Regions from separate parts of the Pseudarthrobacter sp. SL88 genome, predicted to be linked through region 3. Evidence: riboswitches for the same ligand, from Rfam matches in the RefSeq annotation. Region 3 holds a riboswitch; each other region holds the start of a gene.

Region 1 (10,501 bases), 840 kb from region 3:
ACGTCGTAGGCCACGCACACCGGGATCTGTTCGATGCCGGTGAGCACGTCCAGTTTGGTGACGAAGTAGTCCGTGAAACCGTTGACGCGGGACGCGTGGCGGGCAAGAACGGCGTCGTACCAGCCGCAACGGCGGGGGCGCCCCGTGTTGACGCCGAACTCGCCGCCGGTCTTCTGCAGGTAAACGCCCATCTCATCAAACAGTTCGGTGGGGAACGGGCCTGCACCCACGCGGGTGGTGTAGGCCTTGATGATGCCGATTGAGCGGGAGATTCGGGTGGGGCCGATGCCCGAGCCCACGGATGCGCCGCCCGCGGTGGGGTTGGAGGAGGTGACGAACGGGTACGTGCCGTGGTCGACGTCGAGGAACGTTGCCTGGCCGCCTTCCATGAGCACTACCTTGCCCTCGTCCAGGGCAGTGTTCAGCACCAGGGTGCTGTCGATGACCAGCGGGCGGAGCCGCTCGGCGAAGGACAGGAAGTACTCCACGATCTCATCGACCACAACGCTGCGGCGGTTGTAGATCTTGACCAGGACCTCGTTCTTCTGGTGCAGCGAGCCCTCCACCTTCTGGCGAAGGATGGACTCGTCGAAGACGTCCTGGACGCGGATGCCCAGGCGGGCCACCTTGTCCATGTAGGCCGGGCCGATGCCGCGCCCGGTGGTGCCGATGGCGCGCTTGCCGAGGAAGCGTTCAGTGACTTTGTCCAGGACCTGGTGGTAGGGCGCCACGAGGTGGGCGTTTGCGGAAACGCGCAGCTTGGACGTATCGGCACCGCGTGCCTGCAGGCCTTCGATCTCCTGGAAGAGGGCCTCAAGGTTGACCACGCAGCCGTTGCCAATGATGGGGACGGCGTTGGGGCTGAGAATGCCTGCCGGAAGCAGCTTGAGTTCGTACTTTTCACCGCCTACGACGACGGTGTGCCCGGCGTTGTTGCCGCCGTTGGGCTTGACGACGTAGTCAACACGGCCGCCCAGCAGGTCGGTGGCCTTGCCTTTTCCTTCGTCGCCCCACTGGGCTCCTACGATCACAATTGCTGGCATGGGATCCTCCCCCATTCGTTCGGGCCGGCCGGGCGCCACAGCGTGGCGGTCCTGGTTCAGCGCCGTTCATGAGAATGCCCCGAGTGGACCGGCTTCCGCCGTTCCGCAGGCGGATTGGCGAACGCGTTGGCCCCGGGGCCCTTACCACCCAAGTTTAGCCGATAGTGCACTTTGTCCACTCGCTGGGACGTCCCGGTTCTTTACGCGCGGTAAAGAACCGGGACGTCCTGTCCTGCGGCGGTTATTCGTCGTCGGCCTCGCCCGCCGGGCGGGAGGTCTGCTCGGCGAGGGTGTCCCAGAAGGAGGTGTCGGCGTCGGCAATTGAACCGTCCGCGATGGCGGCGGCGGTTGACGTCAGCGTGGTAACCGTCTGCTTGATCAGGTAGCCGTTGCTGCGCTGTCCCAGCGCGTAGCCGTCGAGGTAATGGTCCGACATGCCGCGCATCTCGAAGAGCAGGGTGGCGATGCCGTATTCCACTGAGATGCCGTTGCGGCTGATGGTCTCGGCGCTGCCGCCCTGGTACTTGCCAAGGTGGCCCCATCCGGTGGAGTCAACATTGTCGAAGACCACGGCGCCGAGCTGCTTGGACCGTTCGACGACGGCGGGATCGGCGTTGGGGGTGGTGGGGTACAGGATGGAGCCGGACACCAGTTTGCCGTCCCTCTCTGCCCGGGTGCCCTGGTGGTGCAGGTCGATCATGTAGTCGACCCGGTATTTGCGCATCACGTTGTTGTGCAGGGCCTGGGTTTCCGGCTGGATCTTGGCCACGTGGTCCCGGTTCAGGTCCACGCCCTCGGCGTTGAAGCGGGTCATGTTGCGGTCACCCTTGGCGATGTAGTCCTCCAGGGAGAAGTTGACGTCACCCATGGCGCCGTCCGCGTTGAGCATCGGAACCACCAGGATGTTGACGCCTTTGAGGATGTCCGCCGATTTTCCGGTGCCGAGGTGCTTGACGAACTCCATGGCTCCCTCGGTAGTGAGCTGTTCGTTGCCGTGCTGCTGGGTCAAGTAGAGGATGGTGGGCTTGGCCGGGTCCGAGATGTACTTGACCAGGTGAATGTCGCGGCCCTTCACCGTTTTGCCGATGACCTCCAGTTCCATGGCAGGCTGCTTGGCGTCCTGGTCCTTCAGGAAAGAAACCATCTGGTCATAGGTGGCCAGCTTCGACGTGGTGATCTGGCCGTTGCCTCCGTAGTTGGGCCCCTCCCCCACAGCGATGGCTGGAGCAGGAGCGGCGACAACCGCCAGTGCAAGGGCCCCTGAAACGGCAAGGGTCCTAAAAGTAGCCAGGGATTTCTTCACGTGCGTTACCTCTTTCGAGTGCATTGAGTGCGTCCAGCCGCCATGTCCCCCATTGCGGGCTGTGACAACAGCCAACCAAGCTGATTGAAACCTGTCAATGGACTCAACGAATCCTGGTAAGCCTATGACTGCGCTCTCCCAGTAGCAGCCACGCCACATCGTGAAACCGATTTGCCCCGCTTCCGGCCGGTGGGCTTGAGTGGAACTGACCCATCCGGAGCGGCTGAGAGACCTGGCTCAGTGACGCCGCAGCAACCCGTACAGCAGGGAGTCCCCCTGCCCCGAAGGTGCTACTGCCAGGACCGATGGAAAGGAACTCCACCGTGCCCCAGAACACTGACCACATCCGCGCCACCCACGCAGGCTCATTGCCGAGGACGCCTGAACTCATTGCTGCGAACGCCGCCAAGGAAGCCGACGGAATTACGCCCGAATTCCTGGAACTCCTCGAAGCCTCCGTGGTTGACGTCGTCCAGCGCCAGAAGGACCTCGGCATCGACATTCCCAACGACGGTGAATACGGGCACACCATGGCCAACTCTGTTGACTACGGGGCGTGGTGGAACTACTCCTTCGCCCGGCTCGGCGGACTGGAGCCGACCGACGTGGACCGCTGGGCAGACTCCGAGGTCCGGCGATCGTCGCCCGGAAACGTCGTCCTCACATCATTCCCCGACCGGCGGGACCGCCAGCAGTTCAGCGAGGCCTACAACGACCCGTCGTCGGGAATCCTGGCCCACCGCAAGAGCGTCACCCAGCCAAAGATCGCAGGCCCCCTCACTTACACCGGGCAGGACCTGGTGGCCTCGGATGCCAACAACCTCAAGACGGGCTTGGCCGCCGCAGGGCTGACGGATGGCTTCGTAGCGTCTCTCTCCCCCGGCTCATGCGCCCGGGTGGCAAACGAGTATTACAAAACGGACGAGGAACTCGTCTACGCCTGTGCCGACGCCATGCGTGAGGAATACAAGGCCATTATCGACGCCGGCCTGACCGTCCAGCTCGATGACCCGTCCCTTGCCGAAAGCTGGGACCAGATCAACCCCGAACCGGCGCTGGAGGACTACCTGAAGTTCATCCAGCTGCGCGTGGAGGCCACCAACTGGGCGCTGCGGGACCTCCCGCAGGAACAGATCCGGCTGCACGTGTGCTGGGGCTCCTGGCACGGCCCGCACACCACTGACATCCCCTTCGCAGACATCCTCGGTTCCGTCCTGCAGGTCAACGCCGGCGCCTACTCCTTCGAGGCGGCAAACGTCCGCCACGAACATGAATGGCGGGTCTGGGAAGACACGAAACTCCCCGATGGCAAGCTGATCATTCCGGGCGTCGTCTCCCACGCCACCAATGTGGTGGAGCACCCGGACCTGGTGGCGGACAGGATTGTGCGATTCGCCGACGTAGTCGGCCGGGAAAATGTCATCGCCTCCACCGACTGCGGCCTGGGCGGGCGCGTCCACCCGCAGATCGCCTACGCGAAACTGGAAGCTCTGGGCGAAGGTGCACGCCGGGCCACGAAACGGCTCTGGTAGCCCGCCGCCGTGGAATCACGGGAAGGACGAAACCCCGGCTGTGCATCCGGTCACCGGAATACGCGCTACCGGCGTTTCGCTTCCCGCGGCTTGCTAAACTGGGGAAGGCCGGGTTGACCGGCCCACCCCAACACACCGCCGATGTCGAGTTGCGCCTTCACGCGCCCTCGTCCGCAGGCGGAAGCACCGCCAATCCCCGCAGGAGACCCAGCACCATATGACCGCCCTTGCACCAGAATCCCTCCACGAACAGCTCCTGAACCGCCGCTACGAGCCCAGCGTTGCCGCCGTCAACGAGCTGTGCGATTCCCTGCAAGACACCAGGCCGGGCACGGTGGTGCCTTACGTCGACCCCATTCACGACGTCGACGAATGCCGGATCATCAGCCTGTTCTCCAACATCGGCGAGGCGGACGGCTCCGGCTTCATCACTGCCGGAGACCAGGACGCTGCCACCCGCATGCTCGGCATCCAGTGGAAGCTGGGGCTGCGGCCCGAGTATGTCATGCCGTGGAACGTCCACCCCTGGCACGTCCCGGGCGAACCGAACGGCAAGTTCACCCCGGACCAGATCCAGGCCGGCCTCAAGCCGCTGCTCAAGTTCCTCGCCCTTGTCCCGCGCGCATCAGTCATCGTGGCGCACGGCACCGAAGCCAACCGCCTGGCCAACGCGCTCCTCAAGACCGAGGTCCCGCTGCTGTGGCGCCGCGGCCTGAAGACCTACAAGGTACGCTCCCTCAGCGGCCGCGCCTTCGCCGGTTCCCCTGCGCGCCAGGAAGAGTACCTCCAGGACATGCGCGTGGCCTACGCGGACGCCATGGCCCGTACGGGGCTGCAGAAGGCGGTCTGATCCCCTAAGGAGTACGACGGCGGGCGGTCACCTTTCCCAAAGAAAGGTGACCGCCCGCCGTCGTCATATGAAGGGGCCTCCGCCGCCTAGGGTTCCCTGGCTGAGCAAAGCGAAGCCAGGGAGGCGGCGGGGACCTACTTGCCCTCGATCGCGGCCTTGGCCCCGGGGTCGGAATCGTTGAGGAACTTTTCGATCCGCTCGGGTTCGTCAGCTTCACCGATGGCCGAAGAGGCCCGTCCCAGCGAGTAGAGCGCACGCAGGAAACCGCGGTTGGGCTCGTGCTCCCACGGGATGGGGCCCACGCCGCGCCAGCCGTTGCGGCGCAACGAGTCCAGCCCGCGGTGGTAGCCAACGCGCGCGTAGGCGTAGGAGTCGATGGTTCGTCCCTCCGCCCAAGCCTCCTCGGCAAGGATGGCCCACAGCAGCGACGACGTGGGGTTCTTCGCCACAAGGTCGACGGCCTCCTGGCCGAGCGCCAGGTGCTGGTAGATCTCAGATTCTGCCGGCAGGAGCGTGGGCTCAGGCCCCATCAGGTTCTTGCGGAACTCATCCGACATTTAGAAGGTCTTTCCGGCTGAACCGAGCTGCTTGGTGGCTTCCACAACGCGGGCGGCGAGGCCGGCTTCGGCGGAGGCGCCCCAGACGCGGGGGTCGTAGGTCTTCTTGTTGCCCACTTCGCCGTCCACCTTCAGGACGCCGTCGTAGTTGCGGAACATGTGGTCCGCCACCGGGCGCGTGTAGGCGTACTGGGTGTCCGTGTCGATGTTCATCTTGATGGTGCCGTAGGACACGGCGTCGGCGATTTCCTGGTCCGAGGAGCCTGAGCCGCCGTGGAACACGAGGTCGAACGGGCTGTCCTTGCCGATCTTCGCGCCAACCTGCGCCTGGATGTCCTTGAGGATTTCCGGGCGGAGCTTAACGCCACCGGGCTTGTAAACACCGTGGACGTTGCCGAAGGTCAGGGCGGTGATGTAGCGGCCGTTCTCGCCGGAACCCAGGGCTTCAATGGTGGCCAGGGCGTCTTCGACGGTGGTGTACAGCTTCTCGTTGATCTCGTTCTCGACGCCGTCTTCCTCGCCACCCACGGTGCCGATTTCAACTTCGAGGATCATCTTGGCAGCGGCCGTGCGGGCAAGCAGCTCGCGGGCGATGCGCAGGTTGTCCTGCAGGGTTTCGGCGGAGCCGTCCCACATGTGGGAGTTGAAGATCGGGTTGCGGCCGGCCTTGACCTCGGCCTCGGAGGCTGCGAGCAGCGGCAGGACGAAGCCGTCCAGCTTGTCCTTGGGGCAGTGGTCCGTGTGGAGGGCGATGTTGACGCCGTAGTTCTTGGCCACTTCACGGGCGAAGGCCGCGAAGCCCAGGGAACCGGCCACCATGTCCTTGGTGGAGGCACCGGACCAGTAGGCCGCACCGCCGGTGGAGACCTGGACGATGCCGTCGGACTCAGCCTCGGCGAAGCCGCGAAGGGCCGCGTTGAGCGTCTGAGAGGACGTGACGTTCACTGCCGGGAAAGCGAATCCGCCCGCCTTCGCACGGTCGATCATCTCGGAGTAAATCTCTGGGGTTGCAATGGGCATGCTGACTCCTCTGCTGAGTTTCGTCTGTGGGTGGAAGACCCTCAAGTAGACCGCTTACGGCTAGGCACCATCCTAGCGATATCCGCCACACCGCCGAGTTTCTGGTCGGCAGTTGGTAACACTCCCTGGTTGCGTCCGCGCGGGCGTCCTACACGTGCTGGTTGAAGACGTGCCGGCGGACCCACGCGTGCATGGCGATCGCTGCGGCGGAGGCAGCGTTAATGGAACGGGTGGAACCAAACTGTTCGATGGACAGAGTGGCTTCGGCTGCTTCATGGACCTCAGGCGTCAGGCCCGGCCCCTCCTGGCCGAACACCAGCACGCAGTTGCGGGGCAACTCATAGGTTTCCAGCGGCACGGAATCCGGGAAGATGTCGATGCCGATGATCGCCAGCTCCTCCCCCTGCGCCCACTGGACGAAATCCTCCACCGTGGGGTGGTGGCGGACGTGCTGGTAGCGGTCGGTGACCATGGCTCCGCGCCGGTTCCACCGCCGTCGTCCGATGATGTGCACCTCCTTGGCGAGGAAGGCGTTGGCGGTGCGCACCACTGTGCCGATGTTGAGGTCGTGCTGCCAGTTTTCGATGGCCACGTGGAAGTTGTGCCGCCGTGAATCGAGCTCCGCCACGATCGCCTCGTGCTTCCAGTAGCGGTACTTGTCCAGCACGTTGCGCCGGTCGCCGTCGGCCAGCAGGTCAGGATCCCAGTGGTCGCCCTCGGGCAACTCGCCTTCCCAGGGCCCGACGCCGACCTCCGCCCTGGTTGCCCCGGCTTCCGTTGCGTCGGCTTCTTCGAGCGAGTGGTGGGGCGCGTCTGCCATCCCGGGCGTTTGGTTCACCCCTCAACACTAGACTGGACCTTTCGGGCAATCACCACGGCCCGTTCATCACGGGCGTCGACAGTCGGAGGCAGGCATGGCAGAAGCGGACAAGGTTGAGGGCGCGCCGGCGGTATACCGCAGCGGCCAGGACATTGAGTGCTGGCTGACGGACATGGACGGTGTCCTGGTCCACGAAAACCAGGCCGTGCCGGGCGCCGCCGAACTCATCCAGCGGTGGGTGGATACGTCCAAGCGTTTCCTGGTCCTGACCAACAATTCGATCTTCACGCCCCGCGACCTCGCAGCCCGGCTGCGTGCATCCGGCCTGGAGATCCCCGAAGAGAACATCTGGACGTCGGCCCTGGCCACGGCCCAGTTCCTGAAGGACCAGGTGCAGGGCTCAGGGTCCGGCAACCGCGCGTACACGATCGGCGAAGCAGGACTGACGACGGCGCTGCACGAGGCCGGCTTCATCCTCACCGACCAGGATCCGGACTTCGTTGTGCTGGGCGAGACACGCACCTACTCCTTCGAGGCGATCACCATGGCCATCCGCCTCATCCTCGCCGGTGCCCGCTTCATCGCGACCAACCCCGACGCCACAGGCCCGTCCAAGGACGGTCCGATGCCGGCCACCGGTGCCATCGCGGCGCTGATCACCAAAGCCACGGGACGGGAACCGTACATTGTGGGCAAGCCCAACCCGATGATGTTCCGCTCCGCCATGAACCAGATCGACGCCCATTCCGAAACCACGGCAATGATCGGTGACCGGATGGACACGGACATCATCGCCGGCATGGAAGCCGGGCTGCACACGGTCCTGGTGCTGACCGGGATCACGCAGCGGGACGAGATCGCCTCCTACCCCTTCCGGCCCAACCAGGTCCTGAACTCCGTGGCGGACCTGAAGAACCAGCTCTAGAACACCGTCACCCGGGAGCCGCCGGCCGGCAGCGGGAAATGCTCATCAAGCAGACCGTCCAGCAGCGGCCGGTAGATGTGCGGGTTCCATTGCGGGCTGGCGTGCGCGGGTGCGGCCCCGGTGGTCTGGAGTCCGGTGGAGACCATGTTGTCCTTGAACGCCACTGCCCACGCTTCCAGTGCTGATTCGTAGCGCACGGTGCGGTCCTTGGGACTTCCCAGGTAGGCCATCTTGGCGGTCCCGATCTTCCCTGCGAACCGGGTGCCGTCGAAGTGGTAGATATAGGCGGACTCCGTCTGGATCAGTACGCTTGACGGCGCGATGGGCGAGAGCTGCTCCAGGGTCTGGTCGAGGATCTGGCGCCAGCTGCGCTCGTCCTTGTGGATGACCCGCTCGCCCAGCTCGTAGCCGCCGCGGAGGGTGGACGGGAATCGGAATCCGCGCTCGTAAAGGAACACCACGCCGTCGAACCAGCTCTGGTCCAGGACGTCGTGCTTGCTGTATGGGCTGGAGTCCAGCACCACGAACTGGACCTGCACGCCGTGGATTTCCAGGAGCCGGGCCGCTACCTGGGTGGCCACCATTCCGCCGAAACTGTGTCCGTAGAAGAACAGTTTTTGGATCTTCTGCTCACGGACGTACTCGATGACGGCGATCACGATGTCGTCGATGTCCAGGCCCTGGTTGGAATACCCGACGGCGGCGAGCCGGGCCCGCTTGTTCAACGAACCACGGAGGGAGTTCAGGATCCACTGGGCCTCCTCCCAGCTGGTCTTGTATCCCGGGAACAGGAACCAGCTGGCGTCCGGGTAGTAGGCATCGGCAAAGTCGTCCGGAACGGGCAGGATCCTGTCCGTTCGCCGCTGCGACTGCACCTCGCGGGTCAGCAGCATGTCCGCTGCAAGTACCCCTGAAGCACCAGTAGCGGTAAAGAAGCTGCGCCGTGAAAAGCGCTTGAGGGCAGCGGCTTGTGACAGCAGCCGGGCTGCGGTTGCCCCGCCCCGGCCCTGCGGATCAACCTTCCCCTCATACGGCACGCCTCTACCGTAGGCACAACTGAAGAGTCCGCCGCAAGGAGCCTTGGATAACCATTCGGTGACTGCCCGGCAGCGGGCCGGCCGTCAGCTGGCGGCCTGGCCCTCCGCTGCCGGGAACGGAGCCTCCGGGTCCTGTTGGCGGCGGCCAAGCTCGCGTCCGATGTCGTTGTAGCGCCCCAGGAGGTCGGAACCCGGGAAAGCCCCCGGGTGGTCCAGCAGCGCAAAGAGGGTGTCGCTTGCCGCGAGGAGTTCCTGTTCGGAGTACTCCACCAACGGCCGCCCGAACAGTTCCTCAAGCGCGGCGTCCGGCGCCACCTGGTACCCCTCGCCGAAGGGCCTGCCGTGGTGGGGGTGGCTGGCGTCGTCATCGACGATGTGCAGTGGCTGCACCTGCTGGGCAGGCCCGGCACCGGCCAGGTGTGCCCCAGCCAATCGCTCGTGTGAACCCGTGAGGTGAAGCGACACACCAGAGCCGTAGATGCCGGGAAGGCTGTTGGCGTCCATGGTGTTCAGGTCGCTGCGAAGACCTGCCAGGGCACTGGATTCCACCAGTGCAGCCTGCGAGAGGTCAACGCGGATGTGGGCACGGATGCCCATGCGCCGGACGCGTCGGATGATGTGGACAAGGTCCGGACGGGAATCGTGGGTGAGGCTTCCGCGGACGTCGATCCTGACTATGTCAGCGGGGACGTCGAGGTTAACGAGCGCATTAAGAGAGCGGTCCATAGGTACTCCAAAAGAGGTTCTATGGCCGACGGCTCAACCACGGCCAGCGTATCCCCGATGGTGTGCGGGCACAACCTGTGCTCCAGGGACTGCTTCAGCGCCCGTTCAGGCGTCCCGTCGGGCGGCCTGCCCACCGGGCGGCCTGGCTAGGCTGACTGTTCAGGCCTGCGGCTGCCGGGTTCCTGGTAAAACGTACGCGTGCCGGTGCCGCCGACCGAATCAACCAATGACTTGGCGATGTCCCGCAACTTTGTATTGCTGTTACTGGAAGCCTCGGTGAGGATCCTGATGGCCGCTTCCTGGCTGCACCTGTTCTGCGCCATCACAATCCCGATGGCGATGTCGATGATGGTGCGCGATTCCAGGGTTGCTCTGAGGTTCGCCGCGCTGTCCGAATGGAGGGAGAAGCGCACGGCCAGCCGCAGGGCCTGGGAAATTTCCCTCGTGAAGCCTCGGGCCTTCGCGGTGGCCCGCTCGTCGAATTTGTGCGGGACATCCGAGTACAGGTTGAGCGCCGCCTTGGCGTCCCCCTGCAGGTTGAACGGCAGCGACAACACCGAACGCAGGCCGTAAGAAGCCACAGCGGAGGCGTACTCCGGGCCCCACCGGTCTTCATCAAACAGGTCCGGGACGTGGATCTCACGTTCTTCCTGGGCGGCGGTCAGGCAGGGACCTTGTGAAAGCGAAT
Region 2 (10,501 bases), 1.2 Mb from region 3:
TCCAGCCAGGAGGAAATCCATGTCCTTTGTCCGCACGCTCGCCCGCCCCATGCTGGCTTCCAGCTTCGTCATTGCAGGATTGGACAAGCTCAAGAACGCCGACGACACTGCCCAGCAGTTGTCTCCCCTGCTCCGCAAGGCGGCGGCGTCCCTGCCTTTCCAAACGGACGAGAAGACCCTCGCCCGGGTGATCGGAGGAACCCAGGTGGGCGCGGGAGTGCTCTTTGGACTGGGCAAGTTCTCCCGGGTTTCCGCCACCGTCCTGACGGTGGTCTCGCTGCTTAACACATTCGTTGAATGGCGCAGCGCGGACATCAGCAGCAAGGAAGGCCGCGAAGCCCGCCGGGGCAGGCTGCTCAAGAACCTGTCGCTCAGCGGCGGCGCACTGCTGGCTTCGGTTGACACCGCAGGCAGGCCCGGACTGGCGTGGCGCGCGGAACACCTGGCAGCCGACGCCCGCAAGGGTGCCGCCCACCTCGCCGCGGATGCGCGCAAGACCACGAACAAGAAGCTGACCAAAGCAGACAAGGCCGTGCGCCGCGCCGTGGAGCAGGCTACGGGGGCCTAAAGGACATGATCGCTGCAGCCGCTGCCCGGAATGACTCCGGAACGACTGTCCCCCACTGGCCGGCACCCTACGCAGGCCGTCCGGTAGACGCCACCGTCACGGTTCCCGGCTCAAAGTCCCTGACCAACAGGTATCTTGTCCTGGCTGCCTTGGCTGACGGGCCGTCGCGGTTGCGGGCGCCCCTGCATTCCCGGGATTCGGTCCTGATGATCGAGGCGCTGCGCCAGCTGGGCGCCACGATTACCGAGGTTCCCGGGGACGGCGCCTTCGGCCCCGACCTTGAGGTAGTTCCGCTGCAGCACCAGGACCATGGAGGACAGGAGGACGCAGCGGGCACCGCGGTGCACATCGACTGCGGCCTTGCCGGCACCGTCATGCGCTTCGTTCCACCACTCGCTGCGCTGCGCAGCGGTGCCAGCACGTTCGACGGCGACCCGCACGCACGCAAGCGCCCCATGGGGACGATCATCGAGGCCCTGAAAGCCCTTGGCGTCAATGTCTCGGCGGAAGATGGCGGCACTCCCGCGTCGCTGCCATTTGTCGTCGAAGGAACCGGAGAAGTCCGCGGCGGGCATCTGGTCATCGACGCCAGTGCGTCCTCGCAGTTCGTCTCCGCACTCCTGCTGGTCGGTGCACGGTTTACCGAAGGCCTGCACCTGGAGCACGTCGGCAAGCCGGTGCCCAGCCTCGACCACATCAATATGACGGTGGCCGTGCTCCGCGGCGCCGGTGTGCAGGTGGACGATTCCGTTCCCAACCACTGGGTGGTTTCTCCGGGACCCATCCGTGCCTTTGACCAGCAGATCGAACAGGACCTTTCCAATGCTGGTCCGTTCCTGGCCGCCGCCCTCGCATCCGGAGGAACCGTCAGGATCCCGGGCTGGCCGGAGCAGACGCAGCAGGTAGGCGACCTGTGGCGCAGCATCCTGGCCCGGATGGGCGCAGAAGTAACACTGCTGGAGGGGGTGTTGACGGTCCGGGGCGGTCCCGAGATCAAAGGGGCGGATTTCGCCGACACCAGCGAGCTGGCGCCAACAGTGGCCGCGCTGTGTGCCCTGGCCACCGGCCCCTCCCGCCTGAGCGGCATTGCCCACCTCCGGGGGCATGAAACGGACAGGCTCGCCGCACTGGTCACCGAGATCAACCGCCTGGGCGGCGACGCGGAGGAAACCAGCGACGGCCTGGTCATCCGCCCGGCAAAGCTGCATGCCGGCGTCGTCCACAGCTATGCCGACCACCGCATGGCCACTGCCGGGGCAATCCTCGGCCTCGCCGTCGAGGGGGTCCAGGTGGAAGACATCGCAACGACGGCCAAAACCATGCCGGACTTCCCGCGGCTGTGGACGGGCATGCTCGCGCAGCAGGGCACGGCCCCTGCCACACAAGGCTCCGAAAACGGAGCGGGAGGTTCGGCCGGTGCCGCGGAGGACTGACTCCTGGGACGAATCCGACGTCCGGATCCGGCCCAACAAGAAGGGCACCCGGCCGCGCACGAAGGACCGCCCCAGCCACGACGACGCCGTAACAGGCCGCATCATCACCGTCGACCGCGGGCGCTACACCGCCGTCGTTGACGAAGACTCCGGCGATGAACGGACAGTCATTGCCGCGCGCGCGCGGGAGCTGCGCCGGAACCCGGTGGTTGCCGGCGATTTCGTCTCCCTCGTCGGCGACGTGTCCGGGGATCCCAACACCCTGGCGAGGCTCGTCAAAATCCAGGACCGCAGCACCCTCCTGCGCCGCAGTGCAGACGACACTGACCCCGTGGAACGTGCCGTCGTGGCCAACGCCGACCAGCTGGTGGTAGTGGTGGCAGCAGCCAACCCCGAGCCCCGCACAGGGTTCATCGACCGCGCCCTCGTGGCAGCGTACGACGCCGGCATCGAGCCGATCCTGCTGGTCACCAAAGCGGACGTGAAGGATCCCGGCGAGTTCCTGGCCAACTACACGCACCTTGACTTCCCGGTCATCATCAGCCGGACCGCCGACCTGAAGGCGTCAGGCATTGACGCGCGCTCCGATGACGGGTTGTCGGCCCGGCTGGACAGTGACGCTGTTGCCGGGCTCAGGGCCCACCTGGGCGGCAAGGTCACTGTGATGCTGGGGCACTCCGGCGTCGGCAAATCCACCATGGTGAACGCCCTGACCGGTGCGGAACGGGCCACCGGCGGTGTGAATGCGGTAACCGGACGGGGACGGCACACGTCGTCGTCGGCCCTTGCCCTGCGCCTGGCCGACGCCCCACCCGGCAGCTGGATCATCGACACCCCCGGCATCCGGTCATTTGGCCTTGCCCACGTGGATCCGGACCGGATCCTGAGGTCATTCCCGGATCTTTCGCCGGGCACTGATGATTGCGAACGCGGCTGCAAGCACACCGCCGCTGCCGTCAACTGCGGGCTCGACGCCTGGGTGGCCGGCGGACACGCAGGACCCACCGGTGAAGCGCGCCTGGCTTCGCTCCGGCGGCTCCTGGGCACCGATCCCAGGATGGAAGCCCAGGAGGCCAAGGAGCTCGGCACCATCAGCTGACAGCACCAACCGGCACGGCCGACCTCCCGGCAGAAACGGCGCCAGACGGTAGTTTGGAACCATGATCCAACCCGCTTCGACCTATAACGACGACCTGCGCCTGGCCCATGTCCTGGCCGACTCCGTGGATGACCAGACCATGAGCCGCTTCAAGGCGCAGGACCTCCACGTGGAGACCAAGCCCGACCTGACGCCGGTCACCGATGCGGACAAAGCCGCCGAGGAAGCCATCCGCGGCCAGCTCTCACGTTCCCGGCCACGCGACGCTGTGCTGGGCGAAGAGTTCGGCAGCACCGGCCACGGCTCCCGGCGGTGGATCATCGATCCCATCGACGGCACCAAGAACTTCGTCCGCGGAGTTCCCGTCTGGGCCACGCTCATCGCCCTCGTTGATGAGGGCGAGCCGGTGGTTGGCGTTGTCAGCGCACCCGCCCTGGGTAAGCGGTGGTGGGCCGCCAAAGGCATGGGGGCTTACATGGGCCGATCCCTTGCGTCGGCCACCCGGCTCCGGGTCTCGGACGTTTCCACCCTGTCCGACGCCTCGCTGTCCTATTCCAGCCTCGGCGGCTGGAAGGAACGCGGCAACCTGGACGACTTCCTGGGCCTGACTGAGGACGTCTGGCGCACGCGCGCCTACGGCGATTTCTGGTCCTACTGCATGGTGGCCGAAGGATCGGTGGACATCGCCTGCGAGCCCGAGCTGAACCTTTATGACATGGCCGCCCTCGTGCCCATCGTGGTGGAGGCAGGCGGCCGCTTCACTTCGCTCGAAGGTGAGGACGGGCCGTTCGGCGGGAACGCCCTGGCCACCAATTCCATCCTGCACACCGAAGTGCTGCACCGGCTCAACCCCGGACTGGACGACCTGCTGTAAGCCGGCCTCCTTCCGAACAATCGACCGCGGGCGCCTCCAAAAGGGGGCGCCCGCCGTCGTATTCTTCGGAGAAAGTCCCGTTTCCAGGCCGCGCGTAACAAAAGCCTTAACAATCCCCCCGGCTTCGGACCGGGCCGCCTGATGTTCTATGGTTTTATCCAGGTCACGAGTGCCAGCGCTAAACCCCGGTTTGCTGGCCGGCAACCCTCCATTCGCGGTGGGGTGCCCCGGGTGACGACCAGGCCGGTCCGGAGCGGATGCGGCAAGCGCGGATTCCAGCACAGCCGGAGTCCTGTCCTGAAGTGAGGTCTCCATGACTACTGCCGTCGAATCCCCCATTACCGCCATCGCCGCCGGGAACGTTCCTGACGAACGCCTGGCCGCCGCCGGACGTCCGCTTTCAGCGGTTACAGGCGCCGAAATCCTGGCCCCGTTGATCTCCGGCGGGCACGTCCGCTACGCCAACCTTGACTACGGGGCCTCCGCCCCGGCCCTGACCGTGGTGTCGGCCTACCTCAACGAGATCCTGCCGTTCTACGCCAGCGTCCACCGCGGTGCCGGATACGCATCGCAGATCAGCACTTCGGTCTACGAGAACGCGCGCAACATCGTCCGCGAGTTCGTCGGCGGGCGCCCCGACGATTCCGTGATCTTCACCAGGAACACCACCGATTCCCTCAACCTGCTGGCCGGCTGCCTCCCCGGCACCGACGGCGAACCCGCCGGTGACGTCCTCTACCTGGACATCGAACACCACGCCAACCTGCTGCCGTGGCAGGGTGTCCCCCACCGGAGCATCGTCGCCGCAGACACGATCGCCGGGACCATCGATTCCGTGCGCACCGAGCTTGAGCAGGGCGGCGTCAGCCTCCTGGCCGTGACCGGCGCCTCCAACGTCACCGGCGAAATCCTGCCCATCAGGGAGCTTGCCGCCCTCGCCCACCGTCACGGTGCGCGCATCGTGGTGGACGCGGCCCAGCTGGCGCCGCACCGCCGCGTGGACATCAGCGCCGACGACGTCGACTACCTTGCCTTCTCCGGGCACAAGCTCTACGCACCGTTTGGCGCGGGTGTCCTGGTGGGCCGCCCGGACTGGCTCGACGCCGGAACTCCGCACCTCGCCGGCGGTGGCGCCGTCAAGGAGGCAAAGCTCGACGGCGTCAGCTGGGCCATCGGCCCGGCCCGCCATGAGGGCGGCTCCCCCAACGTACTGGGTGCGGCTACCTTGGCGCGGGCAACACAGGTTATCGCGAGCCTGGACCAGGACCGCTGGCACGCCCACGAGTCGGCCATCCGTTCCTACCTGGTGGAAGGCCTGCAGGCGATCGACGGCGTCACGGTGCACCAGATCTTCAAGGACACCGATCCTGACAAGGACACCATCGGGGTGGTGAACTTCTCTGTGGCGGGTTACGACGCCGGCCTGGTAGCCGCCTACTTGTCCGCCGAACACGGCGTGGGACTCCGCGATGGCCGCTTCTGCGCCCACCCGCTGCTGAAGCGCCTGGGGCTGCCATCGGGATCGCTGCGGGCAAGCTTTGGAGTGGGCTCCCGGCTGGAAGATGCCCAGCGGCTCCTCGCAGGCATTGAAAAGCTCCGCCGGGACGGGCTCGGCTGGGACTACGTGGTCGATGCCGGCCGATGGGTGCCGGCCAACGACACCAGGACCTACCCCCACTGGGCACCGAACACCCCGGGAACGGCCGGCGCAGCGCCCTGCATCGACGACTGACCGCCGGGAGCCGGCACCCGGATGCATGCTGTAAATTCGGACGGTACCCGCAGGGAATCAGCTGAAGGAGGCCGCACGTGGTTCGGGGTGGGCCCAAGCTCGATCACGGGCGGCGCCGGGAGCTCGGCCAGAGCTTCCAGGACGGCGGCAAGCACTATGACAAGGTCCGTCCGGGGTATCCGGCGGAGTCGGCACGGTGGCTGGTGCCCGCAGGCGCCCATGATGCGCTCGACGTCGGCGCAGGGACAGGCAAATTCACTGACCTGCTGCTGGCGCTCGGATTGTCCGTAACCGCCGTCGATCCCTCCGCGGACATGCTGGCGCAACTCTCCGCCCAATACCCGGCAGCTGCTGCCCTGCGCGGCACCGCCGAGGCCACCGGGCTCGATGACGCAAGTTTCGACGTCGTCAGCGTTGCCCAGGCCTGGCACTGGTGTGACGCCCTCGCGGCCAGCACGGAACTTGCCAGAGTCCTCCGTCCGCAGGGAACGCTGGGACTGGTGTGGAACCAGCTGGACACCTCGGTACCGTGGGTGCACCGGCTTTCCCGCATCATGCATGCCGGGGACGTCTATAAGCCCGGGCAGCGGCCGCTGGTGGGCCCGGAGTTCGAGGGCCTCGAAGGGCACGTGACCCGCTGGCAGGATCCTGTCACCCCTGCCGACCTGATGGAACTGACCAAATCCCGGAGCTATTACCTCCGGGCCAACGAACAGACCCGTGCCAAAGTCCTGGCGAACCTCACGTGGTACCTCCATGAGCATCTGGGGCATGCCGAGGGTGAAGAACTCAGCCTCCCCTACCTGACGTTGTCCTGGCGCGCCATCCGCGCGTGAGACGCGGATCCCGGCCGCGTCCCGCCAAAGGGTAGGCTTGAACGTGTGAAGACCAGCGCGCCCTCCTCCTCCATTGAGGACTACGTCAAGGTGGTCTATTCGTTCACGGAATGGCAGGACAAGCCCATCACGTCCTCCCAGCTGGCACAGCGCCTGGGAGTGGCAAATTCTTCAGTCTCGGAGATGGTCCGCAAGCTGAAAGACCAGGGGCTGGTGGACCACAAGCCCTACAGCGCGATTACCCTCACGGATGCCGGACTCCGGCTTGCACTGTCCATGGTGCGCCGCCACCGACTCATCGAAACGTACCTTGTCCAGCAGCTGGGCTACAGCTGGGATGAAGTCCACGACGAAGCCGAACTGCTGGAACACGCTGTCTCTGACACCTTTATCGACCGGGTGTCAGCGCAGCTGGGCCACCCGGACCGGGACCCGCATGGTGATCCCATTCCCACGGCCGACGGCAAGGTCCACATGCCCGTTGCCCGCCTCCTGGGCGAACTCGACGAGGGCCACACAGGCCGGATCACCCGCATCAGCGACGACAACCCTGAGCTGCTGCGCTACCTTGCGGCCGAAGAGATCGATCTTGATTCCGGGGTTGAAATCCTGGGACGGCGGCCCTTCGGAGGTGCCCTGATCGTGCGGATCAGCAATGCCGGCGGAACCAGGGAATTTGATCTCGCCGACGAGGTCACCTCCGCACTGTGGGTGCACACCGGCCACCCCCACGAGGGTTGCACCCTGACGGAGTCCTGACATGCGCAGGGCCGGATGAGGGAGACGTGGATTCCGTCGGGCCGTGCCTGGCTGGCTGTTGCCGCCGGCGGCCTCGTTGGTTCTGAACTCCGGTACGGACTGGGCCTGGCCTTCCCCGACCCCGCGGGGTCCGTGCCCTGGACAACGCTCTGGATCAACGTCGTCGGCAGTTTTGTCCTGGCCGCCCTGACCACCACCTGGATGGCGCGGCCGCAGACCGCATTCTGGCTCCGTGCCGGGCTGGGGCCGGGACTGCTTGGGTCCTTCACGACGTTTTCGGCGGTGGTGTTTGCCGTGGACCAGCTGGCGCGGGAGGGGCAGCATGTGCTGTGGATCGCTTACCTGGGTCTCTCCTTGCTGCTGGGCCTGCTCTCGGCGGCGCTGGGCTGGCGCCTCGGTAGGCTCACCGGGCGGTTGTCCGCGCGGGGCGGCTCCGGGAGCCGGCAGTGATCAGCGCCGCGTTGGTGGGAATTTTCGGTATCTCCGGTGCACTCCTGAGGTTCGCCACGGACAGCTGGTTCGCCCACCACAGCTCCCGGCGCACCGTACGGCCGGGACTGTCGAAGGAGCGGCTCCACTGGCCTTGGGCAACACTGGTGGTCAACGTGGCAGGCTCCTTCATCATCGGAATCTCGTACGGCCTCACGGCGCAGCTTGGGCTGGGGCACGAATGGAGCATTGGCCTTGCGACGGGCTTTGCAGGCGGCCTGACGACCTTCAGTTCCTGGACCACTGCCACGGTGCGTCTGCTCGGAGAGGCAAGGTTCGGAGCCGCAGCCATGAACGTCGCAGTGAACCTGGTACTGGGCCTTGGCGCTGCCGCCGCCGGCGTCGCGTTGGTGTCCTGAGGGCCCGTCCCGTCCATGGCGGCCTTTCCCGTTCACGTATTGTGGAGGTGATGATCAGCAGACGCGACGTGGCAATAGCCCTCGATATCCCCATGGAAATGGCCCAGCGCCACGGCCTCCCCAAGTTTATGTCCGAGGAGCAACTCGGCGCGCTGTTGGACAGCCCGCCGGCCTGGCTGGAACAGTCCCGTGCCAACCGGACGGGCAAACGGCCGGTCTGGGTTCACCTCGTGTGCGCGGTCTGCGGTTACGAGGAAGCGGCACGGCCTAAGAAATGGTGGCCGGACTTCACCTATGTAGTGTGCGACCATCACCGCCCGGACGATGTGCCGCCGGCCCAGGCAGGATTTGTCCGCAGCGAGTTCGACGGCGTGGGCACCCGCTTCATCGGCATCGCAGACGTGGAAGCGCCCGACGGCGGACGCTAACCCGTTCAGTCACGCTCACTTGGGGTTGCTGGTCATTTCGTCAGGGACCGCCACCAGGCGGAGGTCCGCCCCGTCACGGAGCACCGCCCCGTCACGGAGCACCGCCAGGTCCAATGGCTGGCCGATGGCATCGGAGAACAGCAGCCGCTGCAGGCTTTCGGCGTTGCTGACAGCCCTCCCGCCGGCGGTCAGCACGATATCCCCTGCAGCCAGGCCGGCCCGGTCTGCCGGAGAACCTGGCAGCACCTCAACGATGCGGAGGCCGTCCCGCGGGCCGCTCCTGATGACTGCGCTGGGAGTGAGCCGGACCGGGGTACTGACGAGTCCCAGGTAGGCCCGCCGCACCCGGCCGTCCGAGAGCAGGGCCGAAATGATCCGCCGGGTGGTGGAGTTGATGGGGATTGCCAGGCCCAGCCCTGCCCCGGCCACAGCGGTATTGATGCCCACGATCCTGCTGTGCGTATCGGCCAGGGCACCGCCTGAGTTTCCCGGATTCAAGGCGGCGTCGGTCTGGATGACGTCTTCGATCACCCTCCTGTTACCGTCCGCCCAGACCGGTATGGCGCGGCCCAGGCCACTGACCACTCCTGCTGTTACGGAACCTGCAAGTCCCAACGGGTTTCCGACCGCGATGACGAGTTGCCCAACGCGGAGGGACTCGGCATCTCCCAGCTCGGCGGGCCGGACCTTGGGGCGCCGGCCATGGACAACTGCAAGGTCGGACAGCGGGTCTGCGCCCACTAGCTCCAGCTCCAGCCTGCTCCCGTCGGCAAAGACAGCGTGCCCGTTCCTTGTTCCCGCCACTACGTGGGAGTTGGTGACGAGGTAGCCGTCCTCCGTGAAAAGCACCGCTGAGCCCGCTCCAACGCGCATCCGGCCGTTGCGGCGGGTAGCTGACATCTCAATGGCGGCAACATGCGGCGTGACCGCCGCTGCCACCCGCATGACTGTGCGTGAATACGAATCCAAGGCTTCGTCGTCGTACCTGTCCGAAGCCTCTTCCCGTGCGCGCTCCATGACGCACCTCCCTGTCCTGGCACCCCGCACCTGTCGCGCTGGAGGGCTTACCGGATACAACGGGCGGCCGAGCAACGCTAGTCCCTGGCCCGCTACGCCTTCGGTGAACGCCTGCTCTTCGTTCCCCTCCCCTGGTGCAGCCGCGTATCCGCCGCGCCCCGGGCCGCTTGTCACCTTGGCCTGCCCACACCATCACCGCGGTATGTCCGGTGCTAAAGTACCCGAGGGGATTTCCTCCACAACCTCACAGCATGTGGGTTGTCTTGGCTTCACCGACGATGCGGCTTTCATGCCATCCGGGCGTTGTTCCCGGTGGAAAGCACGCCTGGCCGCCACACCTGTGGCGGGACGGGACCACGCTCCCGGTGAACCCACAGGTCGAATAACAAGGAGTACGTGTGACCGGACAGGTCTTGTTCCGAACGCGGTCGGAACTGCGACGGAAAGAATCGGTCAACGCAACGCGCAAGGACATCCAGGCCCTCCGGGCCCTGGCAGTCATGCTCGTGGTCCTCAACCATTTGTGGCCCGTTCGGCTTCCGGGCGGGTACGTCGGCGTCGATGTATTCTTCGTGATCTCGGGTTACCTGATTTCCAAGCACCTGCTCGGCGAACTGGAACGATCAGACCGGATCAACCTTGGTCAGTTCTATGCGCGGCGGATCAGGCGGCTCCTCCCGGCGGCAACCCTTGTGGGCGTCGTTTCCCTCCTGGCAGCCTGGGCGCTGCTTCCGTTCTCACGCTGGGTGGCCATAGCCCAGGAGACCATGGCATCTGTCCTGTATGTTGAGAACTGGGTTCTGGCCGCTAAATCCGTGGACTATTCAGCGCACAACGAAGCCGCGTCCACGGTGCAGCATTATTGGTCGCTCTCCGTGGAGGAGCAGTTTTACCTGGTCTGGCCCCT
Region 3 (10,501 bases):
TGCTCTGCTCTGCGGCAGCTTGCTGGTGGCCGCCGGAACGGCATGCGGTCCGTGACCGTTAAGCTGGAAAGACCCACTCGAGAGGCGCAGCACCGTGAGTAACCTGTTTTTCTGGATCATCATCCTGTCATTCGTGATCCCGATGGCCATGCGCATGTACCGGAAATCGGTGGCCAAGCGGAACCATGACCAGAGCTTTTCCGGTCGGTACCCCGAGCAGTTCCCAGGCGCCGGCCAGTATCCCGGCAGCCAGGACCCGGGCGGCCAGTTCCCCGGTTCGGCCGGGCCGCAGAGCAGGCAGCCGCGTGATGGCTACACCCAGCAGGACTACTACTCGGGCGGGTTCCGTCAGATTGGGCAGCAGGCGCCGAACGTTCCGCAGCCCGGACCCTACCAGTACGGCCAGCCGCCGGTTCCCGGCCAGGCCGGGCAGCCCTTTGGACAGCCGCCGTACGGGGAGCAGCAGTTCAACCAGCCTCCCTACAGCCAGCCACAGCCCGGCCAGCAGCAGCCCGGGTACTCCGCGCCGGAACAGCCGGCAGCGCCCGCCACTCCCCCGCCGCCGTCGGCTCCGCAGGGATTCCGGGCGCGGAAGCTCGCGGAACTGGACCAGAAGTACAGCGACGGCGAAATGTCCATGGAGGACTACATGGCCCGCCGCAGCGAAATCATGAACGGCTAGCCTGGGCCGCAGAAGCCCTTTGAGCGTCCCCCGGGCGTCATCAAGTCCCCCGGACCCATCAATCAGGGGCCTGTCCGCACAACCCGGTCCTTGAGGGTTCGGATCTGCGGACAAGCCTCTGATTCATGTGCAAGCCGTGCTGCTAGGCCAGGAAGTCCGACCGGAGCTGGGCGCCCAGCTGGCCGATTTCGGTCAGGAAGCCGTCGTGGCCGATGGGCGCCTGGATGAGGTGGACGCCAACGTCGCCGGGCAGGGCGTGGGCCAGCTCGTGCGACTGGGACGGGAAGTAGAGCCGGTCCGATTCCACGGCCGCCACGAAGAACCGGGCGCTGGTCCGGGCGAGGGTATCGGCCAGGCTTCCCCGGCCACGGCAGACGTCGTGGCTCATGAGCGCCTCGGTGAGGGCGATGTAGCTGTTCGCGTCGAAGCGCCGGACGAGCTTGTTGCCCTGGTGGTCCAGGTAGCTCTCCACCTGGTACCGGCCCCTGCCGGCAAGGACCCCGCCCTGCAGCGGCGACTCCGAAGCCTGGGCTTCACGGCCGAAGCGGTGCTCCAGCTCGGCCGCGGACCGGTACGTTATGTGGGCAATGCGGCGGGCGAGCGCCAGGCCGTCCTCGGGGCAGGGACCGCCGTAGTAGTCGCCGTCGTTGAAGTTCGGGTCCTGGCGGATGGCCAGGGTCTGGGCCTGGGCGAACGCGATCTGTTCGGCCGTGCTGGCGGCTCCCACTGCGATGACGGCGCAGCGCTTTACCCGTTCGGGGAACGTGACGGCCCATTCCAGGGCCCGGGCGCCTCCCATGGAACCGCCCAGCACCGCGTACCAGCTGCCGATGCCCAGCTGGTCCGCCAGGCGTGCTTCAGCTTCCGTGCTGTCCCGGAGCGTCACCAGGGGGAACCTGGAGCCCCAGGGCTTTCCGTCGGGGCCGGGCGAGGACGGCCCGGTGGAGCCGTAACAGCCGCCGACGATGTTGATGGAGACCACGAAGAAGCGGTCCGTATCGACGGGTGCGCCGGGCCCGGCCAGGTGCTCCCACCAGCCTTCCTCATCAGTGTCCCCGCGGGTCACGTGCGTGCTGCCGGTCAGGGCGTGCTCCACCAGGATGGCGTTGCTGCCATCCGCGTTCAGCGTCCCCCACGTTTCGTACGCCAGGGTGACGTCCGGCAGGTATCCGCCACCTTCGAGTTGCAGCCCGCCAATGGAGGCATAGCGGACAATTCCGTGTTCGGGTGCGGTTGTACGGGCGACGGTAACCGTCATGGCAAGACCTCTTCTACGCGCTTGCCCGCCGTCGTTTACCGGCAGGCCAGGTCTTCACCCGGGGCACCCCGCCGCGGAAGGAGGGTTGCCGGCCAGCAAGCCGGGGCTGTCACTGGCACTCATGACCTGGTTCGAGTGTACGAAACACCCCCCGCTGATGGCCAAGCATGTGACTGGTTGTGACTTGCCGGCCCGCGATGCTTTTCCCGGACGGCAGCCCCGCGGAGGGGAGGCCGGCCGCCTGGCCGGCCTCCCGCCGTCGTACGTCTTCGGCCTAGCCGAGCGCGCCCTTGGCGGCCCGGAAGCCCGCTTCAAGGTCTGCCAGGATGTCATCGATGTGTTCGATGCCCACGGACAGCCGCACCAGGCCGGGCGTCACGCCCGCTATTGCCTGCTGTTCCGGGGTCAGCTGGCTGTGGGTGGTGGAGGCCGGGTGGATCACCAGGGAACGGACATCGCCGATGTTGGCGACGTGGGAGTGCAGTTCAAGGGCGTCGACGAACCTCTGCCCCGCTTCGGCTCCCCCGGCAAGGTTGAAGGCGACGACGGCGCCCGTCCCCTTCGGCCCGTACTTGCGGCCGCGCCCGTACCACGGGCTGGACGGCAGGCCTGCATAGGCGACGGATTCGACGTCGTCCCGTCCTTCCAGCCAGCGGGCGACTTCGGTGGCATTGGCCACGTGGCGTTCCACGCGCAGGCTCAGCGTTTCCAGGCCCTGGGCGATCAGGAAGGCGTTGAACGGCGAGACCGCCGAGCCGAGGTCCCGCAGGAGCTGGACGCGCGCCTTGAGGATGTAGGACAGGTTTGCACCGAGGATCCCGTTTTCCCCGAGGTCCCTGCCGTAGACCAGGCCGTTGTAGGTGGGATCCGGGGTGTTGAAGCCCGGGAACCGTTCGGGGTCCTTGCTGAAGTCGAACTTGCCCGAGTCGACGATGACGCCGGCGATTGCCGCTCCGTGCCCGCCGAGGTACTTCGTGGCCGAGTGGACCACGATGTCGGCCCCCCATTCCAGGGGACGGATCAGGTAGGGCGTGGAGAGGGTGTTGTCCACAATGAGGGGCACGCCGGCCTGGTGTGCCACCGCGGAGATGCCTTCGATGTCCAGGACGTCCTGGCGCGGGTTGGAGACCACCTCGCCGAAGAACAGCTTGGTGTTGGGCTGCACGGCGTCCCGCCACTGGTCCAGGTTGTCCGGGTCCGCCACGAACGTCACGGTGATGCCGAACTTCTTCAGCGTGTGGGCGAACAGGTTGTAGGTTCCGCCGTACAGGCTGGGGCTGGCCACGATGTGGTCGCCCGCCTCGGCGACGTTCAGGATGGCGAAGGTCTCCGCGGCCTGGCCGGAGCTGAGCAGCAGGGCGCCGAGTCCCCCTTCGAGGCTGGCGATCCGCTGCTCCACGGCCTCCTGGGTGGGGTTGCCGATGCGGGTGTAGATGGGGGCCAGTTCCGCCAGGGCGAACCGGTTGGCCGCGCTTTCGGCGCTGGGGAACACAAACGAGGTGGTCTGGTAGATAGGCAGTGCCCGGGCGCCGGTGGCGCCGTCGGGCTCCTGGCCGGCATGGATCTGGCGGGTTTCGAAGGACCATCCGTTGGACATTCAAGGCTCCTTTGACGTGGGCCCGGCATGCTGTGAGCACCACGGGCCGCGCTTGCCGCCCGGCCGTTGCCGGACAACCAGGTCCTCACCCGGGGCACCCCACCGCGGATGGAGGGTTGCCGGCCAGCGAGCCGGGGCTTGGCGCTGGCACTCATGACCTGCGCCCAGTGTAGGAACACCTTGGCGGCGGCGGACAGGATTGTGACGAACATGGTCTCCGCGACCGCCTGCAGGACGGAAAACTGACACCCAAGAAAATGAAAATTTCGAGTAAGGCAAGCCTAAGCTGAGAGCCCGATCACAAAGTGCCAAGATGTTGGCATGCGCATGGATCACGTCTCTTACGCCTGTGAACACGATGGCCTCGCGGCCACGACCGAACGAATTGCATCTGCCCTCGGCGTTGAGGCAGTGAAAGGCGGGGTACATCCCCGGTTCGGGACCCGGAATATGATCATCCCGCTCGCGGGCCACAAGTACCTCGAAGTGGTGGAGGTCCTGGACCACCCCGCGTCGGACAAGGCCCCCTTCGGACAGGCCGTACGGGCCCGTTCAGCAGCGGGCGGCGGCTGGATGGGCTGGTGCGTCGAAGTGGACGACCTCGCCCCGTTCGAAGAGCGCCTCGGGCGCTCGGCCGTCAACGGCAACCGCAAGTTCCCGGACGGCCGGGAACTGGTGTGGAAGCAGATCGGCATCCTCGGGCTCATCGCCGATCCCCAGGTTCCGTACATGCTCAAGTGGGAGGGCGACCCCTCACTGCACCCGTCCAACGCCTATGACAGCAGCCTCAAGATGAGCTGCCTGACCATCGCCGGTTCCGCTTCGCGGGTCACCGAATGGCTGGGCGAGCCGGTGGAGAAGCCGCTGGAGGACGTGGCTGTCGAATGGGTGGCCCCGCACGGCACCCCCGGCATCCTGTCCGTCACCTTCGAAACCGCCAATGGAGCAGTCACCCTCTGACCCTCCACCTGTGGTCCGGTTTCACACCGGACCACAGACGCGGGCGCCTGCCCGCGCCAGCTTCGGCCGCCATGGGGTGGTGACAACGGCGTCACCACCCCATGGCGGCCGAATCCATTTCCCGGCCTGCCGGCCTGCCTGGCCTATCCCAGGCCGACGGCCTTTCCGAAGAGGCTGAAGCCCACGAACGCCACGATGTCCAGCAGCGCGTGCGCGATGACCAGCGGCATCACGCGTTTGGTCCGGGTGTAGATCCAGGCAAAGACAATGCCCATCACCACGTTCCCGATGAAGGGACCGAAGCCCTGGTACAGGTGGTAGCTGCCGCGCAGCACCGAACTGACGGCAATCGACAGCGGCACGCTCCACCCGAACCTGCCGAAGCGGTCCAGGAGGTAGCCCACCACGATGACTTCCTCCACGATGCCGTGCCGGATGGCGGAGAGGATCAGCACCGGCACGGTCCACCAGTAGGCGTCCAGGGCGCTGGGGATGATGGCGGTGGTGATCCCCAGGGCACGGCCCGCAGCGTAAAGGCCCAACGACGGGATGCCGATGAGTGCGGCCAGCCCCACCCCCTGCAGCAGGTCCTTGCCCGGACGGGCGAAAGTGAAGCCCAGTCTCGTGAAAGCTGACCCAGACTGCGGTCCGAGGTCCCCGGAGGACGCCTGCCGGGAGCCCGTGAGGAAGTACAGCACCAGCAGGACCGGGACGAGGGCGAAGATGATGTCCAGGAGCTGATAGGTCAGGTCGAAGTATTCGCGGGTGCTCTGGGACCGGTTGAGCGTCGAGGTTCCCTCGGCCAGCGGCGCCCGGGTCATCTTGTCCAGGAGCTGCACTACCGAGTACACGGCGGACTGCCCCAGGGACAGGCCCAGGACAATCCAGACTTCGAACGCCAGGCGGCGGCGGGAGGGAACCAGCATGTACCCATCTTGCCCGCAGTTTCTGGGCCGGGGCTGATGGCCCCGCCGTGTCAGGGCACGGGGGCGACGATGACCTCGGTGCCCTTGGCCTCAAAGGCGGCCTTGTCCCGCGGCGAGATGCCGGCGTCCGTGATCAGCCGTGTGAAGTCATAACCGTCCATGGTGGCGAAAGCACGCACCCCCACCTTGGAGGAATCGGCAATGACATAGGACACCCGTGCCCGGCTGGCCAGGAGTGCGTTGACCGATGCCTCACCCTCCCCCGTGTTGGTGGGACCCACCTCGGGGTCGATGCCATTCACGCCGATGAAGGCGATGTCCAGGACCACCTTTTGCATGATGATGTCCGTATACGGGCCTACCAGCTCGTAGGACCGCGGGTTGAGGATGCCCCCGGTCACCATCACCTTGATGTTGGGCCGCACCGCCAGTTGCCCGGCAATGTTGATGGCATTGGTAACAACCGTCAGCGTTGACTGGTTGGAGGGGGCATTCAGGTCCTCACGGGTGGCCAGGATCTGGGCCAGTGCCGTGCTGGTGGTCCCGCCGCACAGGCCGATGACGGCACCGGGCCGTATCAGGGCGGACGCCGCCCGGGCGATCTGCTCCTTCGCCTCGGCATGGTCGTCCCGGTTGTAGCGGCCGGGCAAATCGTAGGCGAGGGCGCCGGTGGTGGCACCGCCGCGGGTGCGGGTCAGCAGCCGCCGCTTGGCCAGGCTGTCCAGGTCCCGGCGCGCTGTGGCGGGCGAAACCCCGAGGGTGTTAACAATCTCGTCCACTTCCACCTGGCCGGCCCTGGCAAGCAAGTCGAGGATGGCGGTCAGGCGGTCAGTGCGGGTCATGCGGGCCTCTCAGTACAACGGCCACCACTCCGGATGACGTTTCATGATCATAACAGACCTCAAACAATCATCTAACGTCAAAATGTGGAGGGCGGGTCCGCTGTTTACCGTTCCCGGACACCGGCCCGCCACACAGCGTACGTTAACGGCATGCCCGGGCGGTAGGCGAGATGGGTGGCGGACGGTGCGTTCAGCAGGTGCAGGTCGGCCCGGTGTCCGACGGCGATGGAACCGACGGCACGTTGGCCGTCGGCATCGGTGCCGCGTTCCTTGTGCAGCGCCAGCGCGCCGCCATAAGTGGCCGCACGGACCGCCTCGTGCACGCTGAGCCGCATCTGCAGTACGGCCGTGGCCACGCAGTACGCCATCGAACTGGTGTAGGAAGTACCCGGATTGCAGTTGGAGGCGAGGGCCACCTGGATGCCCGCATCCAGGAGGGCACGGGCCGGGGCCAGCGGCTGGCGGGTGGACAGGTCGCACGCCGGCAGGCAGGTGGCCACAGTCCCGCGCACCCCCGACCCGGACGCCGGGTCCCAGCCGGACCAGGTTCCGGCCAGGGCGTCAATGTCGGCGCCCGCGAGGTAGTTGACGTGGTCCACGCTGGCGGCTGCCATGTCCACTGCCAGCCGGACGCCCGGACCCTCGCCCAGCTGGTTGCCGTGCACCCGCAGCCCCAGCCCGGCATCCCTGCAGGCCTGCAGGACGCGGCGGGACTGGTCCTCGGTGAAGGCGCCCTTCTCGCAGAAGACGTCCGCCCACTGCACATACGGCCTGACCGCCGAGAGCATCGGCCCGCACACCAGGTCTGTATAGGCGTCAGCGTCCTTGCCGGCGGGAACCAGGTGGGCACCAAGGTACGTGGCCTGGTCCGCGGCGGTGGAGGCAATCCGGGCGCTGCGCGCTTCCTGCTCCACATCGAGGCCGTAGCCGGTCTTTGTCTCCAGGTACGTGGTGCCCTGCGAAACGGCCTCGGCCACCCTGCCCAGGGCCAGCCGCGTGAGATCGAAGTCGGGGGTGGCCCGGGTAGCGTCCACTGTCACCGCGATCCCGCCGGCCGAGTACGATTCCCCGGCCATCCGCGCCTCGAATTCCGCTGTCCGGTCACCCGCGAACAACAGGTGCGTGTGGGAGTCCACCCACCCGGGCAGCAGCGCGCGCCGCCCCGCGTCGACGGCGTCGTCAGCAGCGGGAGCGTTGGCCGCCGGCCCGATCCAGGCGACGCGTTCGCCCTCAATCACCACCGCCGCATCCTTCAGGACCCGGTGCTCCAGGTCCTGGGTCATCAACTCGGCGATATTGGTGATCAGGATGCTCATGCTTTTATTCTTCAGCGCCGGATGGACCAGCGCGTGGCCGCCAGCGCCTGCGCTGTCCGGGATTCCGGACTCGGGCCTGCCGGGATGCCCTGCATACTGCCCAGGATCTGCCTCGCGGCCAGTTCGGCAATGGCGGCCGACGTCTGGAAGCCGTAGCCGCCCTGCCCCGCCAGCCAGTAGAAGCCAGGCGCCTCCGCGTCGAATCCTGCTACGGGAACGCCGTCGGCCGCCTCGGTACGCAGCCCTGTCCAAGCCTTGCGGACGCCCGAGATACCCAGGGTGGTCAGCTCATTAAGCCGGTCCACCAGCCGCTCCACGTCCCCTGGCCGTGGCCGGGCGTCCTCAGGTCCGCTGGGCACGTGTTCGGACGGGGAGATGAGCACGCCGTCGCCTTCGCGCCGGAAGTAGAAGGAATTGTCCGCTGCCGCCACCATGGGGCTGCCCTCCGGGAGGGGGTGTTCGACGGCGGCAATCGCCGCGGTGCGCCGGTACGGCTGGAGGCCTAGCTTCTCCACGCCGCTGATAACGGCGAGTTCGTCGGCCCAGGCTCCCGCCGCGTTCACCAGCACCCCGGCTTCGAACCCCTCGGCACCGGCACCCACCTGCCAGCCCGAGCCGAGGTGCTGGGCGGAATGCACCCTTGCTCCGGTGATGATGTCCGCGCCGGCCTCTACGGCCCGCCTGCGGTGATCCTCCAGCAGCAGCGGCGCATTGCTGCCAAAGGATCCTTTGTCCAGCCCCGCCGCGGCAAAGGATTCGGGGACCAGCGCCGGGCACAGCTGCAGCGCTTCGGCGTGGGAGATGGGCTGCATGGAGCCGCTGGCCTCCGCCGTCACCTCTTCCTCAGTGCCGATGAGCAGGAAGCTGCGCGGGGTCAGGACGGGCTCGGGGAGTTCGGCATCGCGGGCGGCCATCAGCTCCAGGGTCCGGGCGGTCAGCTCCTGCACCACTGGCGGACCATAGCTGGGGATGAGCTGGCGGGCGGAGCGGGAGGACGTGTGGTACGCCAGTTCCTGCTCCGCCTCCACCAGGGCCACGGTACAGTTCCCTGCCAGCGCCGAAGCGAGGGACAGGCCCGCAATGCCGCCGCCGACGATCAGGACATCGTAATGAGCTGCCATGCCATCATCCTTGCAGAGATCTCGCCGTCCGGCGCCCGGAAGAAGCAGGCGCCCTCAGGCGGCTGTCTCCGCACGGCTGGCGACGAACGCACCGACGCACGTTTCGACGTCGTCCGCCGAATGTGCGGCCGAGAGCTGAACCCTGATCCGCGCGGCGCCGCGCGGCACCACCGGGAAGCTGAAGGCGGTGACGAAGACGCCGTGGTGCAGCATCCGGTCGGCCACCTTGGCGGCCACGACGGCGTCGCCGAACATGACCGGGACAATGGCGTGCTCGCCCGGCAGGAGGTCGAAGCCTTCCTCGGTCATCCGGCGGCGGAAGAGCGCTGCGTTCTCGAAGAGCCGGCTCCGGAGGTCCGCCGAGTTTTCCACCAGGTCCAGTGCCTTGATGGTGGCGGCGACGATGGCCGGTGCAAGGGAGTTGGAGAACAGGTAGGGGCGGGCCTTCTGCCGGAGCATGGCCACGATTTCGGAACGGCCGGAAACGTAGCCGCCGGACGCGCCGCCCAACGCCTTGCCGAACGTACCGGTGTAGATGTCCACCCGGTGGGAGACGCCGGCGTGCTCAGGGGTTCCGGCGCCGGTGCCGCCCATGAAGCCCACGGCATGGGAATCGTCCACCATCACCAGCGCGCCGTACTTTTCGGCGAGGTCGCAGATGGCTTCCAGCGGGGCGAGGAAGCCGTCCATGGAGAACACGCCGTCGGTGACGATGATGCGGCGGCGGGCGTCGGAGGCCTCCTGCAGCCGCGCCTCAAGTTCGGCCATGTCCTGGTTGGCGTACCGGTAGCGGCGCGCCTTGCAGAGGCGGATGCCGTCGATGATGGATGCGTGGTTCAGGGCGTCGGAGATGATGGCGTCCTCGGGGCCGAAGAGGGACTCGAACACCCCGCCGTTGGCGTCGAAGCAGCTGGAGAACAGGATGGTGTCCTCGGTGCCCAGAAACCGCGAGACCCGGGATTCGAGCTCGAGGTGCAGGTCCTGGGTGCCGCAGATGAAGCGCACGCTTGCCATGCCGAAGCCGCGTTCATCCATGGCCTGCTTGGCGGCGCCGATGATGTCCGGGTGGTCCGCCAGGCCGAGGTAGTTGTTGGCGCAGAAGTTCAGGACGTCGGCGCCGGGGGCGCCGATCCTGCCTGCGGTGATGTGGCTGGACTGGGGCGAGCTGATGCTGCGCTCGTTCTTGAAGAGCCCGGCGGTGCGGATGTCTTCCAGTTCGTCGCGGAGCTGGTCCTTGATGGAGGTGTACATGGGGTTCCTTAGAGTCGGGTCCAGTCGAGGACAACTTTGCCGCCGCTGCCGCTGCGGGCAATCTCGAAGCCCTTTTCCCAGTCTGTGGCAGGGAGGGTGTCCGTGACCACGGCGGAGATGCCGGCGTGCAGGGCGGGGTTGGAGGAGAGCATGGCGCTCATGGCATACCAGGTCTCGTACATCTCCCGGCCGTAGATGCCCTTGAGCGTGAGCATGTGGGTGACCACCTTGCCCCAGTCGATGGTGATGTCCTGGCTGGGCAGGCCCAGCATGGCGATCCGGCCGCCGTGGTTCATGTTGTCGATCATTTCGGGCAGGGCCGAAGGGTGGCCGGACATTTCCATTCCGATGTCGAACCCCTCGCGCATTCCCAGTTGGCGCTGGGCGTCCCGGACGCGGGTGGCGGAGACGTCGATGGTGAGGTCCGCACCCAGCTTGGCGGCAAGTTCCAGGCGGGGCCCGGAGACATCGGTGATGGCAATCTTGCGGGCTCCGGCGTGGCGGGCGACGGCGATGGCCATCAGGCCGATGGGCCCGGCACCGGTGAT

What was found. A riboswitch is a leader RNA that binds a small molecule or an ion and turns the genes downstream of it on or off. The one in region 3 is predicted to bind S-adenosylmethionine.
Region 1: it holds a riboswitch for S-adenosylmethionine, as region 3 does, so the genes downstream of both, OVA06_RS15265 (cobalamin-independent methionine synthase II family protein) here and metX (homoserine O-acetyltransferase MetX) in region 3, are expected to answer to the same signal.
Region 2: it holds a riboswitch for S-adenosylmethionine, as region 3 does, so the genes downstream of both, OVA06_RS06225 (aminotransferase class V-fold PLP-dependent enzyme) here and metX (homoserine O-acetyltransferase MetX) in region 3, are expected to answer to the same signal.

The regions. Positions count from the first base shown of each region.
Region 1 covers NZ_JAPPRD010000001.1:3,385,739-3,396,239, forward strand. Annotated here, with positions in the region: gene OVA06_RS15255 (adenylosuccinate synthase) at 1-1,043, opposite strand, end outside; gene OVA06_RS15260 (M14 family zinc carboxypeptidase) at 1,285-2,370, opposite strand; SAM riboswitch class I at 2,554-2,658, shown strand; gene OVA06_RS15265 (cobalamin-independent methionine synthase II family protein) at 2,670-3,878, shown strand; gene OVA06_RS15270 (uracil-DNA glycosylase) at 4,096-4,728, shown strand; gene OVA06_RS15275 (DUF3151 domain-containing protein) at 4,863-5,285, opposite strand; gene fbaA (class II fructose-bisphosphate aldolase) at 5,286-6,350, opposite strand; gene OVA06_RS15285 (TrmH family RNA methyltransferase) at 6,454-7,125, opposite strand; gene OVA06_RS15290 (HAD-IIA family hydrolase) at 7,220-8,050, shown strand; gene OVA06_RS15295 (alpha/beta fold hydrolase) at 8,047-9,087, opposite strand; gene OVA06_RS15300 (hypothetical protein) at 9,172-9,813, opposite strand; gene OVA06_RS15305 (GAF and ANTAR domain-containing protein) at 9,960-10,501, opposite strand, start outside.
Region 2 covers NZ_JAPPRD010000001.1:1,348,472-1,358,972, reverse strand. Annotated here, with positions in the region: gene OVA06_RS06245 (DoxX family protein) at 20-568, shown strand; gene aroA (3-phosphoshikimate 1-carboxyvinyltransferase) at 574-2,001, shown strand; gene rsgA (ribosome small subunit-dependent GTPase A) at 1,985-3,100, shown strand; gene hisN (histidinol-phosphatase) at 3,162-3,974, shown strand; SAM riboswitch class IV at 4,136-4,249, shown strand; gene OVA06_RS06225 (aminotransferase class V-fold PLP-dependent enzyme) at 4,288-5,706, shown strand; gene OVA06_RS06220 (class I SAM-dependent methyltransferase) at 5,784-6,542, shown strand; gene OVA06_RS06215 (metal-dependent transcriptional regulator) at 6,588-7,301, shown strand; gene OVA06_RS06210 (fluoride efflux transporter FluC) at 7,317-7,751, shown strand; gene OVA06_RS06205 (fluoride efflux transporter FluC) at 7,748-8,149, shown strand; gene OVA06_RS06200 (hypothetical protein) at 8,200-8,577, shown strand; gene OVA06_RS06195 (S1C family serine protease) at 8,593-9,594, opposite strand; gene OVA06_RS06190 (acyltransferase family protein) at 9,993-10,501, shown strand, end outside.
Region 3 covers NZ_JAPPRD010000001.1:2,541,862-2,552,362, forward strand. Annotated here, with positions in the region: gene OVA06_RS11620 (hypothetical protein) at 95-682, shown strand; gene metX (homoserine O-acetyltransferase MetX) at 825-1,940, opposite strand; SAM riboswitch class IV at 1,953-2,067, opposite strand; gene OVA06_RS11630 (bifunctional o-acetylhomoserine/o-acetylserine sulfhydrylase) at 2,215-3,537, opposite strand; SAM riboswitch class IV at 3,581-3,696, opposite strand; gene OVA06_RS11635 (VOC family protein) at 3,859-4,497, shown strand; gene OVA06_RS11640 (CPBP family intramembrane glutamic endopeptidase) at 4,641-5,423, opposite strand; gene OVA06_RS11645 (DeoR/GlpR family DNA-binding transcription regulator) at 5,474-6,265, opposite strand; gene OVA06_RS11650 (amidohydrolase family protein) at 6,370-7,581, opposite strand; gene OVA06_RS11655 (NAD(P)/FAD-dependent oxidoreductase) at 7,593-8,702, opposite strand; gene OVA06_RS11660 (glycine C-acetyltransferase) at 8,757-9,953, opposite strand; gene tdh (L-threonine 3-dehydrogenase) at 9,962-10,501, opposite strand, start outside.